Regions from separate parts of the Rhodococcus sp. 4CII genome, predicted to be linked through region 1. Evidence: riboswitches for the same ligand, from Rfam matches in the RefSeq annotation. Region 1 holds a riboswitch; the other holds the start of a gene.

Region 1 (7,627 bases):
CGGATCCGGTCCTGCCCGTCGTCGATGCCGCGATCGGGCACGCCGCCCGGATCGCGGTGACCGAACTCCGCTCCGGGCGACTCGACTGAAGGCCCTCAGCCGGGATACCGACGGGGTGTGAACACCCTCGGCCCGTGCTCGTTCTCGACGACGGTCGTCATGGAAGAACCCACGATGAGCAGGCAGCGCATGTCGATCTCGGCCGGGTCGAGGTCGGCGAGCCGTACGACCCGCACCGACTCCTGCGCGCCGGCCACGTCGCGGCCGATGATCACCGGGGTGTCGGGGGAGCGGTGTTCGAGAACGAGGTCGCGCATCGCCGCGACCTGCCAGGTGCGCGACTTCGACGCGGGGTTGTACACGGCGAAGGCCATGTCGGCGCTCGCCACTGCCGAGATGCGCTGCGCCACCACGTCCCACGGCTTGAGCCGGTCCGACAGCGACAGGACGGCGTAGTCGTGCCCGAGGGGGGCGCCGACCCGGCTCGCGACGGCGTTCGCGGCCGTCATCCCGGGCAGGACCCGGACCGGAACGCCGCGCCACTGTTCTTCGGCCGCGACTTCGAGCACGGCGGCGGCCATAGCGAACACGCCCGGGTCACCGGACGACACGACGGCGACGCGGGCCCCGTTCTTCGCGAGGTCGAGCGCCATCGCGGCGCGTTCGGCCTCGACCCGGTTGTCGCTGGAGTGGCGCCGCTGGCCCGGACGTTCGGGGACCCGGTCGATGTACGGGCCGTAGCCGACGAGGTCGGTGGCCAGCGACAGTTCGTGCTGCACTTCCGGGGTCGTCCAGGCCTGATCGCCGGGGCCGAGCCCGACGACGACGAGTTCGCCCTGCGGCGGCGCGTCGCCGCGCCGGGCGTTCGACGGACTGGGCACGATGGCGATCGAGAAATAGGGGACGTCGCCGTCCGAGACGTCGTCGGCGGCGTCGATCTTCTGCCGGGTCGTGCTGGCCCGCTCGACGTACCAGGTCTCGTCGATGCGCCCGGAGTCCTTCAACGCCTGCCGGACGGCCGGGTAGGTACGCCCGAGTTTCAGGATCGCGGCGGCATCGGTCTCCCGCAGCCGGCGGGTCAGTTCGCCCTGCGGAAGGGTGCCGGGGAGGACGGTGAGGATTTCCTCGCCCTCGACGAGCGGCATCGCCAGTGCGGCCGAGGCGGCGCTGATCGACGTGACCCCGGGAATCACCTCCGCCTCGAAGCGCTGCGCCAGCCGCTTGTGCATGTGCATGTAGGAGCTGTAGAACAGCGGGTCACCCGCCGCGAGCAGCGCCACCGAACGGCCGGCCTCGAGATGCGCGGCGAGCCGCCGCGATGCTTCCTCGTAGAACTCGTCCATCGCCCCCTGGTATCCGCCCGGGTGGTCGACGGTCTCGGTGGTGACCGGATAGACGAGGTGCTCCTCGACCTGGCCGTCACGCAGGTACGGCGCCGCGACCGCGCGGGAGATGCTCTTGCCGTGCCGGGCACTGTGGAACGCCACCACGTCGGCCTCGGCGATCACCCTCGCAGCCTTGACGGTCACCAGTTCCGGGTCACCCGGTCCGATGCCGACGCCCCACAGTTTCCCGGTCACCCGCTGTTCGGAGCTCATTCGACCTCGCTCGCAATCGCGTTCAGGGCCGCGGCCGTGATGGCGCTGCCGCCGCGGCGGCCGCGGACCACCAGATAGTCGAGTCCACTGGAGTGCTCGATCAACGCTTCCTTCGATTCCGCCGCGCCGATGAAACCGACGGGACCGCCGACGATCGCGGCAGGTCGCGGTGCGCCGGATTCGATCATGTCGAGCAGGTAGAACAGGGCGGTCGGGGCGTTGCCGATCGCGACGACGGCCCCCTCCAGTTTGCTGCCCCACAATTCGAGCGCGGCCGCCGAGCGAGTGTTCCCGATCTGTTCCGCCAGCACCGGCACCCGCGGATCACGCAGTGTGCAGAGCACCTCGTTGTCCGCCGGGAGCCGCTTGCGAGTGACGCCGGCGGCCACCATCTGCGCGTCGCACAGGATCGGGGCGCCACCCGCCAGCGCCGCGCGGGCAGCCTTCACGGCACCGGGGGTGAACGCGATGTCGTCCACGAGATCGACCTGACCGCTCGCGTGGATCATGCGGACCACGGCCTGCGAGACGTCCTCGGGAAAGGCACTGAGATCCGCCTCGGCGCGGATCGTGGCGAAGGACTGGCGGTAGATCTCCGCGCCGTCTCGGATGTACTCGATCATCCGCTCACGATAGAGGCACCGCGTTCACGGCTCCTCCACCCGGTAACCCGTCTCGGTGGCGACGACGTCGGCGACCGCACCCTTGGGCCGCCCACAGCAGCGGTCGCAGCCCGACCAGTGCTGCCGCCCCGCCACCGGGAGTTCACCGCTCGCGACGGCGTCCCGTGCGTCGGAGCGGACATCGGCGAGCGCCTTCTCGCAACCGGGCTGCCCGGTACACGCACTGACGTTCAGCCAGGGGGAATCCTCGTCGAAGATCAGGCCCATCGGGGCGAGGACGCGCACCACCTGCTCGGCGGACCACTCGTCGAGGTCGCACAGCAGCACCGATTTCCATGGCGTGACGATCACCGGCTTCTCGACCGCGGCGAGAAACTCCGCCAGCCGGGCGTCGAGGATCCCGAACGCCAGACCGCCGCCGAGCGTCACGTCGCCGTCCGGTTGGTCCAGCCACCCGATGGGTGGCCGGTGCTCGTCGAAGCCGCTCACCGGTTCCACGGTCGGGGTGAGTGCGAGCGCCGCCAGCGTCCGGTCGACCCCGTCGGCGATCTCGGCCAGCCGCCAGTGCCGATCACGCAGTTCCAGGAAGACGCGGGCGGCGTCGAGCAGCACGGACACCGTCTCCGTCCTCGCGATCCGGGCGCCGCTGTCCCGGCCTGCGAGGACCAGGGCCACCTCCGTCTGGCTGACCGCATGGACGCCGAAGTCGCCGCCGAGCGCCGAAACGTCGCCGCGCCCGTCGTCGAGGGTGAACAGGGTGCGGCCGGGCAGTTCGGCCAGCACGGAGTTCGCGCACAACGTCCGGTCGAGGTCGTCGACCAGATCCCGCAGATCCGCGAGACCACCGATCCGACCGGTCAGCGGGGAGACGAGGATGTTGCGCACCCGCTCGTGCGTCTCCGACGGCAGGAGGCCTACCTCGGCGAGGCGCCGGGCGAACTCCCGTGGGTCACCGACCGCCCGCAGTTGTGCGTTGCCCCGGGAGGTCAGTTCGATCTCGCCGTTCCCGAGGTCGCGGGCCGACTCCGCGAGCGTCTGCAACTGGGTGGCGGTCAGCACACCTCCGGGGAGGCGGACCCGGGCGAGCGCACCGTCGGCGGCCTGGTGGACCTGCAGCGCGCCGGGGCACGCATCGGGGCGGGAACGGGAGTCGACCATGGTCCCAGGTTACGTGCGGGCCCAGGTAGCATCACCAGCACTTGCGACGGCAGGAGAGGAAACCGGTGAAAATCCGGTGCGGTCGCGCCACTGTGAGCTCGCCGAACCCGGTGGGCGAGCCAGACCCTCACCTGCCGTCCTCCGACCTACGGTTCCGCACAGAACCACTGCCACGGGGCGCGACACCCCCAGGAAGGCTCCTCACGTGATCCTGCTGCTCTCCACCTCCGACACCGACCTGCTCAGCGCACGCGCCAGCGGGGCGGACTACCGCTGGGCCAACCCGGCCCGGCTGCTGGTCGAGGAGGACCTGCCGGGACTGCTCGACGGCGCCGACCTGGTCGTGGTGCGTATCCTCGGCGGCCGCCGGGCCTGGGAGGAGGGCCTCGACGCGGTCCTGGCCAGCGGGCTGCCCGTGGTGGTCCTCGGCGGCGAGCATGCCCCGGACGCCGAGTTGATGGAATGCTCGACGGTCGCGGCCGGTGTCTCGGCGGAGGCGCACAACTATCTCGCCGAGGGCGGCGCCGACAACCTCGCCCAGCTGCACCACTTCCTGTCGGACACCGTGCTGCTGACCGGACACGGTTTCGAGGCGCCGGTCCAACTGCCGAGCTGGGGTGTCGCGCCGTTCGCCCCCGATGCCGGCGCGGACCGCCCCACGATCGCGGTTCTCTACTACCGCGCCCAGCACCTGGCCGGGAACACCCGCTACATCGAGGCGCTCTGCGACGCCGTCGACGCGGCGGGCGGCACACCGCTGCCGATCTTCTGTGCGTCGCTGCGCACCGCCGAACCGGAGTTGCTGACGACGCTGCGCCGCGCGGACGCGATGGTGGTCACCGTGCTCGCCGCCGGCGGCACCAAACCGGCGGGCGCCTCTGCCGGCGGCGACGACGAGGCATGGGACGTCACCGCGCTGGCCGCGCTGGACGTGCCGATCCTGCAGGGGCTGTGCCTGACCAGCAGCCGTGAGTCGTGGGAATCCAACGACGACGGATTGTCGCCGCTCGATGTCGCCACCCAGGTCGCGGTCCCCGAATTCGACGGCCGCCTGATCACGGTGCCGTTCTCGTTCAAGGAGATCGACGCCGACGGGCTGTCCACCTATGTGCCGGACGCCGAGCGCGCCTCCCGGGTGGCGGGCATCGCCGTCCGGCACGCCCGGCTCCGGCGCATCCCCGCTCCGGAGCGCCGGATAGCCCTGATGCTGTCGGCGTACCCGACGAAGCACGCGCGCATCGGCAACGCCGTCGGGCTCGACACCCCGGCCAGTGCCATCCGGTTGCTCACCGAGATGCGGGCCGCCGGATACGATCTGGGCCCCGCGGACGGGCCCGACGCCGTCCCCGGTCTCGTTGCCCGGGACGGCGACGCGCTGATCCACGCCCTCATCGCCGCAGGCGGCCAGGACCCGGACTGGCTGACCGACGAGCAACTCGAGGGGAACCCGATCCGGATCTCCGCCGCGCGTTACCGCGAGTGGTTCTCGGCGCTGCCCGCCGAACTGCGCGAGGGTGTCGAGGAGCACTGGGGCCCCGCCCCGGGCGAGCTGTACGTCGACCGGTCCCAGGACCCTGCCGGTGAAATCGTGATCGCCGCAATGCAGTTCGGCAATCTCGTGCTGATGGTGCAGCCGCCGCGCGGATTCGGGGAGAAGCCGGTCGCGATCTACCACGACCCCGACCTGCCGCCGAGCCACCACTACCTCGCCGCCTATCGGTGGATCGCGGCAGACGCCGCCGCCGGTGGTTTCGGCGCCGACGCCGTCGTCCACCTCGGCAAGCACGGCAACCTCGAATGGCTGCCGGGGAAGACGCTCGGCATGTCCGCGTCGTGCGGCACCGACGCCGCGCTCGGCGACCTGCCGCTGATCTACCCGTTCCTCGTCAACGACCCGGGGGAGGGCACGCAGGCCAAGCGCCGCGCCCACGCGACCCTCGTCGATCACCTGATCCCGCCGATGGCCCGCGCCGAGAGTTACGGCGACATCTCGCGGCTCGAGCAACTCCTCGACGAGCACTCGAACATCTCCGCGCTCGACCCGTCCAAGCTGCCGGCCATCCGCCAGCAGATCTGGACGTTGATGCGCGCCGCCAAGATGGACCATGACCTAGGGCTGGAGGAACGTCCCGAGGAGGACGTGTTCGACGACATGCTGTTGCACGTCGACGGCTGGCTGTGCGAGATCAAGGACGTCCAGATCCGGGACGGCCTCCACGTGCTCGGTGCGGCGCCCCGGGACGACGCCGAGGTCGAACTGGTGCTCGCCATGCTGCGCGCCCGGCAGATGTGGGGCGGCGAGCAGAACGTCCCCGGACTCCGCGAGGCGCTCGGGCTCAGCGAGGACGGCGACGAGTCCCGCACCCGCGTGGACGAGATCGAGCAGCAGGCGCATGCGCTGGTGCAGGGCATGCACGACGCCGACTGGAATCCGGACGCCGCCGACACCCTCACCGGCGACGCCACGGTCGCGAAGATCCTGCGCTTCGCGGCCACCGAGGTGGCGCCACGCCTGCGGGAGACGGACAACGAGATCGCTCAGGTGCTGCACGCGCTCGACGGCGGTTTCATCGCCGCCGGACCGAGCGGGTCGCCGCTGCGCGGGTTGATCAACGTGCTCCCGACGGGCCGGAACTTCTACTCCGTCGACCCGAAGGCCGTGCCGTCCCGGCTCGCCTGGGAGACCGGCCAGGCGATGGCCGAGTCGTTGCTGGACCGCTACAAGTCCGATCACGGGGAGTGGCCGCGGTCGGTGGGTCTGTCGGTGTGGGGCACGTCCGCGATGCGCACCTCCGGTGACGACATCGCCGAGGTGTTCGCGCTCCTCGGCGTCCGCCCGGTGTGGGACGAGGCGAGCCGGCGCGTGGTGAACCTCGAGGTGATCGACCTCGAGGAACTGGGCCGTCCGCGCATCGACGTCACGGTCCGGATCAGCGGCTTCTTCCGGGACGCGTTCCCGCACGTTCTGGCGCTGCTCGACGACGCCGTCCGGCTCGTCGCCGCATTGGACGAACCGGCCGAGAGCAACTTCGTGCGTGCCCATGCACAGGCGGATCTCGCCGAGCACGGCGACGAACGGCGCGCGACCACCCGCATCTTCGGGTCCAAGCCGGGCACCTACGGGGCCGGACTGCTGCAGCTGATCGATTCCAAGAGCTGGCGCGGCGACGCCGACCTCGCCGACGTGTACACCACGTGGGGTGGCTTCGCGTACGGTCGCGGCCTCGACGGCGCACCCGCTGCCGACGACATGCGGACGGCATACCGGCGAATCACCGTGGCGGCCAAGAACACCGACACCCGCGAACACGACATCGCCGACGCCGACGACTACTTCCAGTACCACGGCGGCATGGTCGCGACCGTGCGGGCGCTCACCGGGAAGTCGCCCGAGGCGTACATCGGCGACAGCACCCGGCCCGAGTCGGTGCGCACCCGGACCCTGTCGGAGGAGACGTCCCGCGTCTTCCGTGCCCGGGTCGTGAACCCGCGGTGGCTCGAGGCGATGCGCCGCCACGGCTACAAGGGTGCATTCGAGATGGCGGCGACCGTCGACTACCTGTTCGGATACGACGCCACCACCAATGTCGTCGCCGACTGGATGTACGAGAAACTCGCCGAGTCGTACGTGCTGGACGAGCAGAACCGCAAGTTCATGGAACAGTCCAATCCGTGGGCCCTGCACGGCATCGCCGAACGCCTCCTCGAGGCGGCCGAGCGCGACATGTGGGAGCACCCCGAGCAGCGGACCCTCGACGGACTGCGACAGGTCTACCTCGAAACCGAAGGCGAACTCGAAGGGGACTGACCGGCTTCGGTCTAGCATGGGCCGGGTGACCACAGAATTCGATCGGGTGTCGTCCGCGAAGTATGTCCTGCTCACCACGTTTCGGAAAGACGGCACCCCGGTGGCGACGCCGCTGTGGGCTGCCGCCGACGGTGACCGTCTGCTGATGTGGACGGTCACCGACTCCTACAAGGTCAAACGCATCCGCCGCAATCCGGAGGTGACGGTGGCCGCGTGCGATGCGCGCGGCAAGCCGAAGGGCCCCGAGGTTCCCGCCCGCGCCGTCATCCTCGACGCCGCGGACACCGATCACACGCGCGACGTGATCGCCCGCAAGTACGGCATCCTCGGCTGGCTCACGATGAAGGGCAGCCTGCTGCGCCGAGGGAAGACCGGCACCATCGGACTCGCCGTCACGGCCGACGACCGGTAGCGAGAGCGCGCGCGATCGGCGTGCGGGG
Region 2 (7,627 bases), on a different contig from region 1:
GCAATGGCGCCCCCGCACCACCCGGTGCGGGGGCGCCGTCGTCGTCAGAGGCTGGCGCGGACCAGCTTCGCGGCGTCGACCAGGTTGCGCAGCGACGCCTTCACCTCCACCGTGCCGCGGGTCTTCAGTCCGCAGTCCGGGTTGACCCACAACCGCTGCGCCGGAACCGCTTTGAGCGCCTCCTTCAACGACACCGTGATCTCCTCGACACTCGGCACCCGCGGGGAGTGAATGTCGTAGACACCCGGACCGACGCCGAGGTCGAAGCCGACCGCGTTCAGGTCACCCAGGACCTCCATGTGCGAGCGGGCAGCCTCGATCGACGTCACGTCGGCGTCGAGGTTCGCGATGGCGTCGATGACCTCACCGAACTCCGAATAGCACAGGTGGGTGTGGATCTGTGTCGAGTCCGCCACCCCCGACGTCGCCAGCCGGAACGCCCCGACCGACCAGTCCAGGTACGCGGGCTTCTCCGCCGCCCGCAGCGGCAGCAGCTCCCGCAGCGCCGGCTCGTCCACCTGCACGATCCGGATCCCGGCGCCCTGCAGATCCACCGTCTCGTCGCGAATCGCCAGGGCCACCTGGTTCGCCGAGTCCGCCAGCGGCTGATCGTCGCGCACGAACGACCACGCCAGGATCGTCACCGGACCGGTCAGCATCCCCTTGACCGGACGCTCGGTGAGCGACTGCGCGTACGTGATCCAGTCGACGGTCATCGGGTTCGGCCGTCGCACATCCCCGTACAGGATCGGCGGACGCACGCACCGGGACCCGTACGACTGCACCCACCCGTTCTCGGTGGCGAAGAACCCGTCCAACTGCTCGGCGAAGTACTGCACCATGTCGTTACGTTCCGGCTCGCCGTGCACCAGCACGTCGAGTCCCAACTTTTCCTGCAGCGCCACCACATCGGCGATCTCGGCGCGCATCCGGGCCAGGTACTCGGCCTCGTCGATCTCACCCCTGCGCAGCGCCGCCCGGGCCACACGAATCTGCGTCGTCTGCGGGTACGAGCCGATGGTGGTGGTCGGCAGCAGCGGCAACTCCAGCCCGGCCTGCGCCTGCCGGCGCTGATCCGCCGGGGAACGGCCGCCGTCGGAGCTCAGGATCGACTCGAGCCGGCCCCGGATCGCACCGTCGCGCAACCGGGGGTCGGTGGCGCGGGTCGACGCGGCCGCGCGGGCGAGGGCGAACTCCTCCTCGACCGTCTCGCGGCCCTGGGTGAGGGCAGCGGCGAGGGTGACGACTTCCCGGACCTTTTCGGTGCCGAACGCCAGCCACGAGCGCAGCGCCTTGTCCACGTTCTTCTCGGCGCCCAGGGTGTAGGGGACGTGCAGCAGCGAGCACGACGTCGAGACCGCGATCGACCCGGTACTGCCCAGCAACGTGCCGAGCGTGCCGAGGGCGTCCTCGAGGTCGGTGCGCCAGATGTTGCGGCCGTCCACGACGCCTGCCACGAGGTGCTTGCGGGACAGCTCGGGAACCGAGGCGAGGGTGTCGGATCCGGCGACCAGATCGACCGCCAGGCCTTCGACGCCGGTCGATGCGAGCGCAGGCAGTGCGTCGCCGAGGCTGCCGAAGTACGACGCGAGCAGGAGCGCGGGGCGGGATTCGACTGCGGAAAGCTGGTCGTAGACCCGCTTCGCGGTGGCGATCTCCTCCGGGGTGCGGTCGGCGACCAGGGCGGGCTCGTCGATCTGCACCCACTCGGCGCCGGCGTCGTAGAGCTGACCGAGCAGGTCCGCATACAGCGGCACGATCTCGTCGATCCGGTCGAGCAGGGGTGCGTCCGAGCCGACGGCCTTCGACAGCATCAGGAACGTCACCGGGCCGATCACCACGGGGCGGGCCGCGATCCCCAGCTCCAGTGCTTCGCCGAGCTCGGCGATCACCTTCGATGCATCCAGGGTGAAGGTGGTGTTCGGGGTGATCTCCGGGACCAGGTAGTGGTAGTTGGTGTCGAACCACTTGGTCATCTCCAAGGGGGTGACGGTGTCGGTGCCGCGGGCGGCGGCGAAGTACCGGTCCAGTGGGTTGTCGAGGTCGGCGACGCGGTCGGGCAGGGCGCCGAGCAGGACGGCGGTGTCGAGGACCTGGTCGTAGTACGAGAAGGTGCCCACGGGGATCGAGTCGAGGCCGGCGTCGCGCTGCGCGGTCCAGGTCTGCTCGCGGAGCTGGTTCCCGACGGTGGCCAGGGCGTCGGCGTCGATTCGGCCTGCCCAGTAGCCTTCGACGGCCTTTTTGAGTTCGCGGTTCGGACCGATACGAGGTGAGCCCAGTACGGTCGCGGTGAAGAGGGTGGTCACAGTGTCTTATCTCCAGTTACAAGCGTGGAAGGACCACCACCGGCAGAACGAGTACACCTCTCGAGCCCGAGAAAGAACATGCTGGCGCACGAGAAGGTCTACACGCCCATTCCCCGAGGCGGTGGACCGCCGGGCACGGCGTGCCCGACACAGTCGGCAGGTCTTCGGACTCGCGGGCACCCAGTGCTATCCACCGGACCTAGTGGCCGTCGCTTCCCAGACAAGGTGCCCAGTGCATGATGACGGCGGTCGTTCCCACTCACCGCTGCGGGACAGTCCCGGATTCTCACCGGGTTCCCTCTCACACCCCGAATCCCGAAAAGAGTTCGGCGTGCTTCGACGCCAGGTGCGGTCTTCGGGGCTCCTCACGACCGCGCCGGGCGAACCAGCTGCACCGGTGAGCATAAAGCACGCGCCCGGGCTCTGGTTCCCCCACCACCGGGGCTGTTCAGGTCCCTGACCACACCGCGCGTTCGCCCCGCAGGAACGCCGCCACCCCGGCCTGGAAATCGGTGCTGCCATACACCGCGCGGATCAGATCCGCGGAGTCCGGCAACCCAGCGACACGGATGCGGCGCAGCACCTCCCGCGTCGAGACCACCGTCAACGGCGCCGCCACCAATAACTCACCGGTCACCTCCGCCACGAGCGCATCGAAGCAGTCGGGGCCGGTGACCTCGGCGACGAACCCGATCGCCGCGGCCTCGACGGCGGGCAGCATCTTCGCTCTCGCGACCATTGCGGTCAGCCGGGCGGACCCGATCCGATCGGCGAGCAGTGCCAAGGGATACGCCGAGAGCGCATTGCCCAGGGTCCGGGCGATCGGCAGCCCGAACATCGAGCCCGTCGTCGCGATCCGGACATCGCACGCGGCCGCCAGCACCAACCCTGCCCCCGCGCACACCCCGTCGACCACCGCCAGCGTCGGCACCCGAACCCCCTCCAGCAGTTCGAGGATCGACACGAACCGGTCCTCGTACGCCACCCCGTCCTCCCCGTTGGCGAACGACCGGAAGTGCGCGATGTCCGATCCCGCCGCGAAGGCCCGACCCGATCCCCGCAACACCAGCAGCCTCACCGAAGGATCCGCGTTCACCCGGTCGCATACCTGCCCGAGCTCCTCGTACATCTGCGGTGTCAGCGCGTTGAGCTTGCCTGGCCGGTTGAAGGTGACGGTCACGACCGCGTCCACCTGGTCGACGATCAGCTCGCGTGTCGGGGGCTCGGGGGACACCGCCGCCCTGGTGGTTGTCATCGTCGTCATACTCGCCCTCACCGCTCAGCGTTCCAATTTTCCGCACCATGGTGGTCGGCCCCTGCAACGCTACGTCGGCAAGCAGAAAGGCGAAATACGTTGCAGCTGAGTTATTTTGCGGCATGATATGAGAAGATTTGCGAACCTTGCAACGACAGGCCACTCTCGGTGTCCCCCATATCGAGCTCCGCTGCGCTCCGCCCGGTGAAGAGCGTTCTTGTTTGTTCCCTTCTGGCCTTCCGACCTGACTTAGGACATTACTGGCGGGTAGATCCCCAGTCGCTGCTGTGACCAGCGGATTCGCGTGTTGTCGGGACCGGAATGGGGCACTAAGCGGGTAGGGTTCCGGTGTGACGTACGTGCGGAAGGTACGCACCGCGTCCGGTGCGGTGGCGGTGCAGGTCGTGCGCAAACACCGTGGTCGGCGGGAAATCGTGGCGCATGTCGGCTCCGCCCACACCGACGCCGAATTGGGTGTTCTGCTCGAGCAGGCCCGCCGGCTCGCCCTCGGTGACCAGGGCATGTTGGAGCTGGGTGTGCCCGAGCCAACCGCCCGGGTCGCCGAAGTGGCGGACTGGCGGTCCGGCCAACTCCCCGTTCCGACCGGCAAGAGTGGCGGGTTGGCTCCATCAGGGCGGACGGTGCGCACGAGCGCACGGCTGCTCTACGACGTGATCGGATCCGTCTACGACCGGCTCGGTTTCGATGTCGTCGACGACTCGGTGTTCAAGGACCTGGTGATCGCCCGGATCGTGGAGCCGACCTCGAAGGTTGACGCACTGCGGGTTCTCGGCGATCTCGGTGCAAACGACCTGTCCTACAAGACTGTTCAACGACACCTGGCGCAGATCGGCCCCGGAGGCTACCGCGACCAGATCGCCCGCCGGTGTTTCGAGTACGCCGCCGAAACCGGCGGACTGAGCCTGGTGTTGTACGACGTCACCACCCTGTACTTCGAGGCGGAGAAGGAGGACGACCTCCGCAAGGTCGGCTACTCGAAGGAACGCCGCGTCGACCCCCAGATCGTGGTCGGACTGCTCGTCGACCGCACCGGGTTCCCCCTCGAGATCGGCTGTTTCGAGGGCAACAAAGCCGAAACCCACACCATCGTGCCGATCGTCCGTCAGTTCCAGGCCCGGCACGACATCGCCGGCGTGGAGATGGTCGTCGCCGCCGACGCCGGCATGCTCTCCGCAGCGAACCTCAACTCCCTCGACGAGGCCGGGCTCAAGTTCATCGTCGGCTCCCGCATGACGAAGGCGCCCGGGGATCTGGCGAACCACTTTCATTGGAACGGTGACGTTTTCACCGACGGGCAGATCGTCGACACCGTCACCCCGCGACACGGGAACAGTGTCGTCAACAACGTGAAGAAGCGATCCGAGCCGGCGTGGGACCCAGCCGCGCACGCCAGTTCCTGGCGCGCGGTCTGGCAGTATTCGAAACGACGTGCGGTCCGCGACAACCAGACCCTCAATGCCCAGGAGGAACGCGCCCGTGCCGTCGTCGCCGGCGGGAAGGCGCCGAAGGCGACGCGGTTCGTCAAGACCACCGCCACCGGTCGCAGCCTCGACATCTCCGCGCTGGACCGTGCCCGGTCGCTGATCGGATTGAAGGGCTACATCCGCCATCATCCCCGCCTCGATCATGAACCCGGGTGAGGTGATCGCGAAGTACCACGACCTCTGGCAGGTCGAGCAGTCATTCCGCATGTCCAAGACAGATCTACGAGCCCGGCCGATCTTCCACCACACCCGCGACGCGATCGAAGCGCACCTGACCATTGTGTTCGCTGCCTTGGCGGTCGCCCGTTGCATTCAGGACCAGACCGGGATCGCGATCGCCAGGCTGGTCAAACAGCTGCGCCCCCTGCGGACATCCACCATCGACATCAACGGCGTCACGGAGGATTTCCCGCCGCAGGTACCGCCTGCTCAACGGGAGATCCTTACCCGACTCGGCCTCGAAACGGGGCACTAAGCGAAATGTCCTAAGTCAGGTCCGAGTCTCGCCGGCGGTGACCTGCGCACAACCGCCGACGCCTACGGCGGCCCAAGGGCTCCGAAAATTCTTTCCTGCGCTTCGCTCCCCCAAGGTTTTTCGGCTCGACAGTTGCACTCCGGCCCCCTCATACCGACGGACCTCTCCTTTGCCAGAAGGGCACAAAAAATGATCGGGCCGCGCAGGTGGCCCGGCTGAGCATCGGAGGTTCTGAGTGAGCACCACCATCGTCCTCGACACGGTCATCGACCCCATCGCCGTCGCACGCTATCAAGGCGGACGTGTCACTAGTAGCGTGTCGCTGCTTAGTTCCGGCCTGTTTCGTTGAGAGGGTGGGGAGCGGCAGACTTCCCTTCCCCTCTGCCGGTCAGGACTGTTGTCATGCCTTCGCAGAAGAAGCGTCCGGTGACGTTGAGCTCGGCTGATCGTGAATTCTTGGAACGATTGACCACCACCGGGGTGCATCCGGCCTCGATGATCCGCCGAGCCCGGGTGTTGCTGGCGCTGGACACCTCGGCCGGGGTGGTCGATGAGAAGAAGGTGATCGCGGCACGGCTGGGCGTCTCGGGTGAGACGGTGCGACTGGTGGCCAAGCGGTTCGCTGAAACCGGTCAGGACGTGGAAGCCACGATCGGACGCAAGCAGCGTGACCTCCCACCGGTGCCGTCGCAGATCACCGGCGAGATCGAGGCCAGATTGATTGCGTTGGCGTGCACACAGCCCCCGGCGGGGCATGCCCGGTGGTCGCTGCGACTGCTGGAGAAGCACGTCGCCCTGGTCGACGACATCCCCGACCTGGACCACTCGACCATCGGCCGGATCTTAAAAAAACGAAACTTCGTCCTCACCTGAAGAAGTGCTGGACCATCCCACCAAAGGCGAACGCGGAGTTCGCAGCCCGGATGGAAGATGTCCTGTCGGTCTACGCCCGCCCCCACGATCCCTCACGCCCGGTGGTGTGCATGGACGAGAAGCCCTACCAACTCCTCGCTCACGTGCGTGACCCGATCCCAGCAGGCCCGGGACGCGATCTGAAGGAGGACTGACGAGTACGTGCGGCACGGGACCTGCTCGATCTTCTGCTGGGTCGAGCCCCTGGCCGGCTGGCGGCGTGTCGATGCCCAGCCCCGGCGCACCAAGGTCGACTGGGCCCGGCAGGTCAAAGAGCTACTGTGCGTGGACTACCCGGACGCAGAGACGGTGGTGCTGGTGATGGACAACCTCAATACTCACGGCATCGGATCGCTCTACGAGGCCTTCGAGCCGGCCGAGGCGTTCGCGCTCGCGCAGCGGCTCGAGATCCACCACACCCCCAAACACGGCTCGTGGCTCAACATCGCCGAGATCGAGCTCTCGGTGCTGACCCGGCAGTGCCTGGACCGGCGCATCGAGGACCTCGAGACACTGGGCGCCGAACTCGCCGCCTGGCAACGACAGACCAATGCCGATCAACGTCAGGTCCAGTGGCACTTCACCACCGACGACGCCCGCATCAAACTCCGCCACCTATATCCCAAGACTTAGCGGCGACGGTCTACTAGTCCGGAGAAGCTGGTTGTGCGAGGAACGTCGGACCTGCACAAAGGTGCGTGGCCGTTGGGAGTGCCGAGGGTGCACCCGCGGATAGCTAGACCGCCCGTTCGGTGCGGCCGCTGAGAATCCCGCACCGAACGGAACTAGGAGGATTTCCGAACATCGGGGATAGTGTAGCCCCCGCCGAGTGCGGTCGAATTCCCATTCTCGCGCCATTTATGAAAGGGTTTGAATTACCTGTTCTAATTCTAGGGATTCGGTAATTCGAGCAGGTATATACGCTCGCTGCTGGGGCGAATTGCATTCCGGGGGAAGCCGCTTCTTCCTGGGGTGAAATACGTCGCCGTCCCGCCGTGCGCTCAACCGGGAGTCGATTCGATGAAAGTGGCATGTAAAGGCCACAATGTCGAAGTGGTGGCGAACTGGAGGCGGACGAAAGAAAGGCTCCAAATAGCTCGAAAAAGAGCCGGTATATGTAGAAATATCTCCAATTTCGACTACAATAAGAATTGCAGGTTCAGCGCAAATGGGG

The links. A riboswitch is a leader RNA that binds a small molecule or an ion and turns the genes downstream of it on or off. The one in region 1 is predicted to bind cobalamin.
Region 2: another riboswitch for cobalamin. It lies ahead of metE (5-methyltetrahydropteroyltriglutamate--homocysteine S-methyltransferase); the one in region 1 lies ahead of H0B43_RS33760 (cobaltochelatase subunit CobN).

The regions. Positions count from the first base shown of each region.
Region 1 covers NZ_JACCFE010000002.1:7,136,102-7,143,728, forward strand. Annotated here, with positions in the region: gene H0B43_RS33740 (serine hydrolase) at 1-89, shown strand, start outside; gene H0B43_RS33745 (precorrin-2 C(20)-methyltransferase) at 96-1,598, opposite strand; gene H0B43_RS33750 (precorrin-8X methylmutase) at 1,595-2,221, opposite strand; gene cobG (precorrin-3B synthase) at 2,246-3,379, opposite strand; cobalamin riboswitch at 3,386-3,529, shown strand; gene H0B43_RS33760 (cobaltochelatase subunit CobN) at 3,585-7,187, shown strand; gene H0B43_RS33765 (PPOX class F420-dependent oxidoreductase) at 7,204-7,599, shown strand.
Region 2 covers NZ_JACCFE010000003.1:236,347-243,973, forward strand. Annotated here, with positions in the region: gene metE (5-methyltetrahydropteroyltriglutamate--homocysteine S-methyltransferase) at 45-2,306, opposite strand; cobalamin riboswitch at 2,444-2,641, opposite strand; gene H0B43_RS37850 (enoyl-CoA hydratase) at 2,755-3,561, opposite strand; partial or broken gene H0B43_RS37855 (IS1634 family transposase) at 3,912-5,541, shown strand; gene H0B43_RS37860 (helix-turn-helix domain-containing protein) at 5,944-6,414, shown strand; gene H0B43_RS37865 (hypothetical protein) at 6,465-6,608, shown strand; gene H0B43_RS37870 (transposase) at 6,616-7,086, shown strand.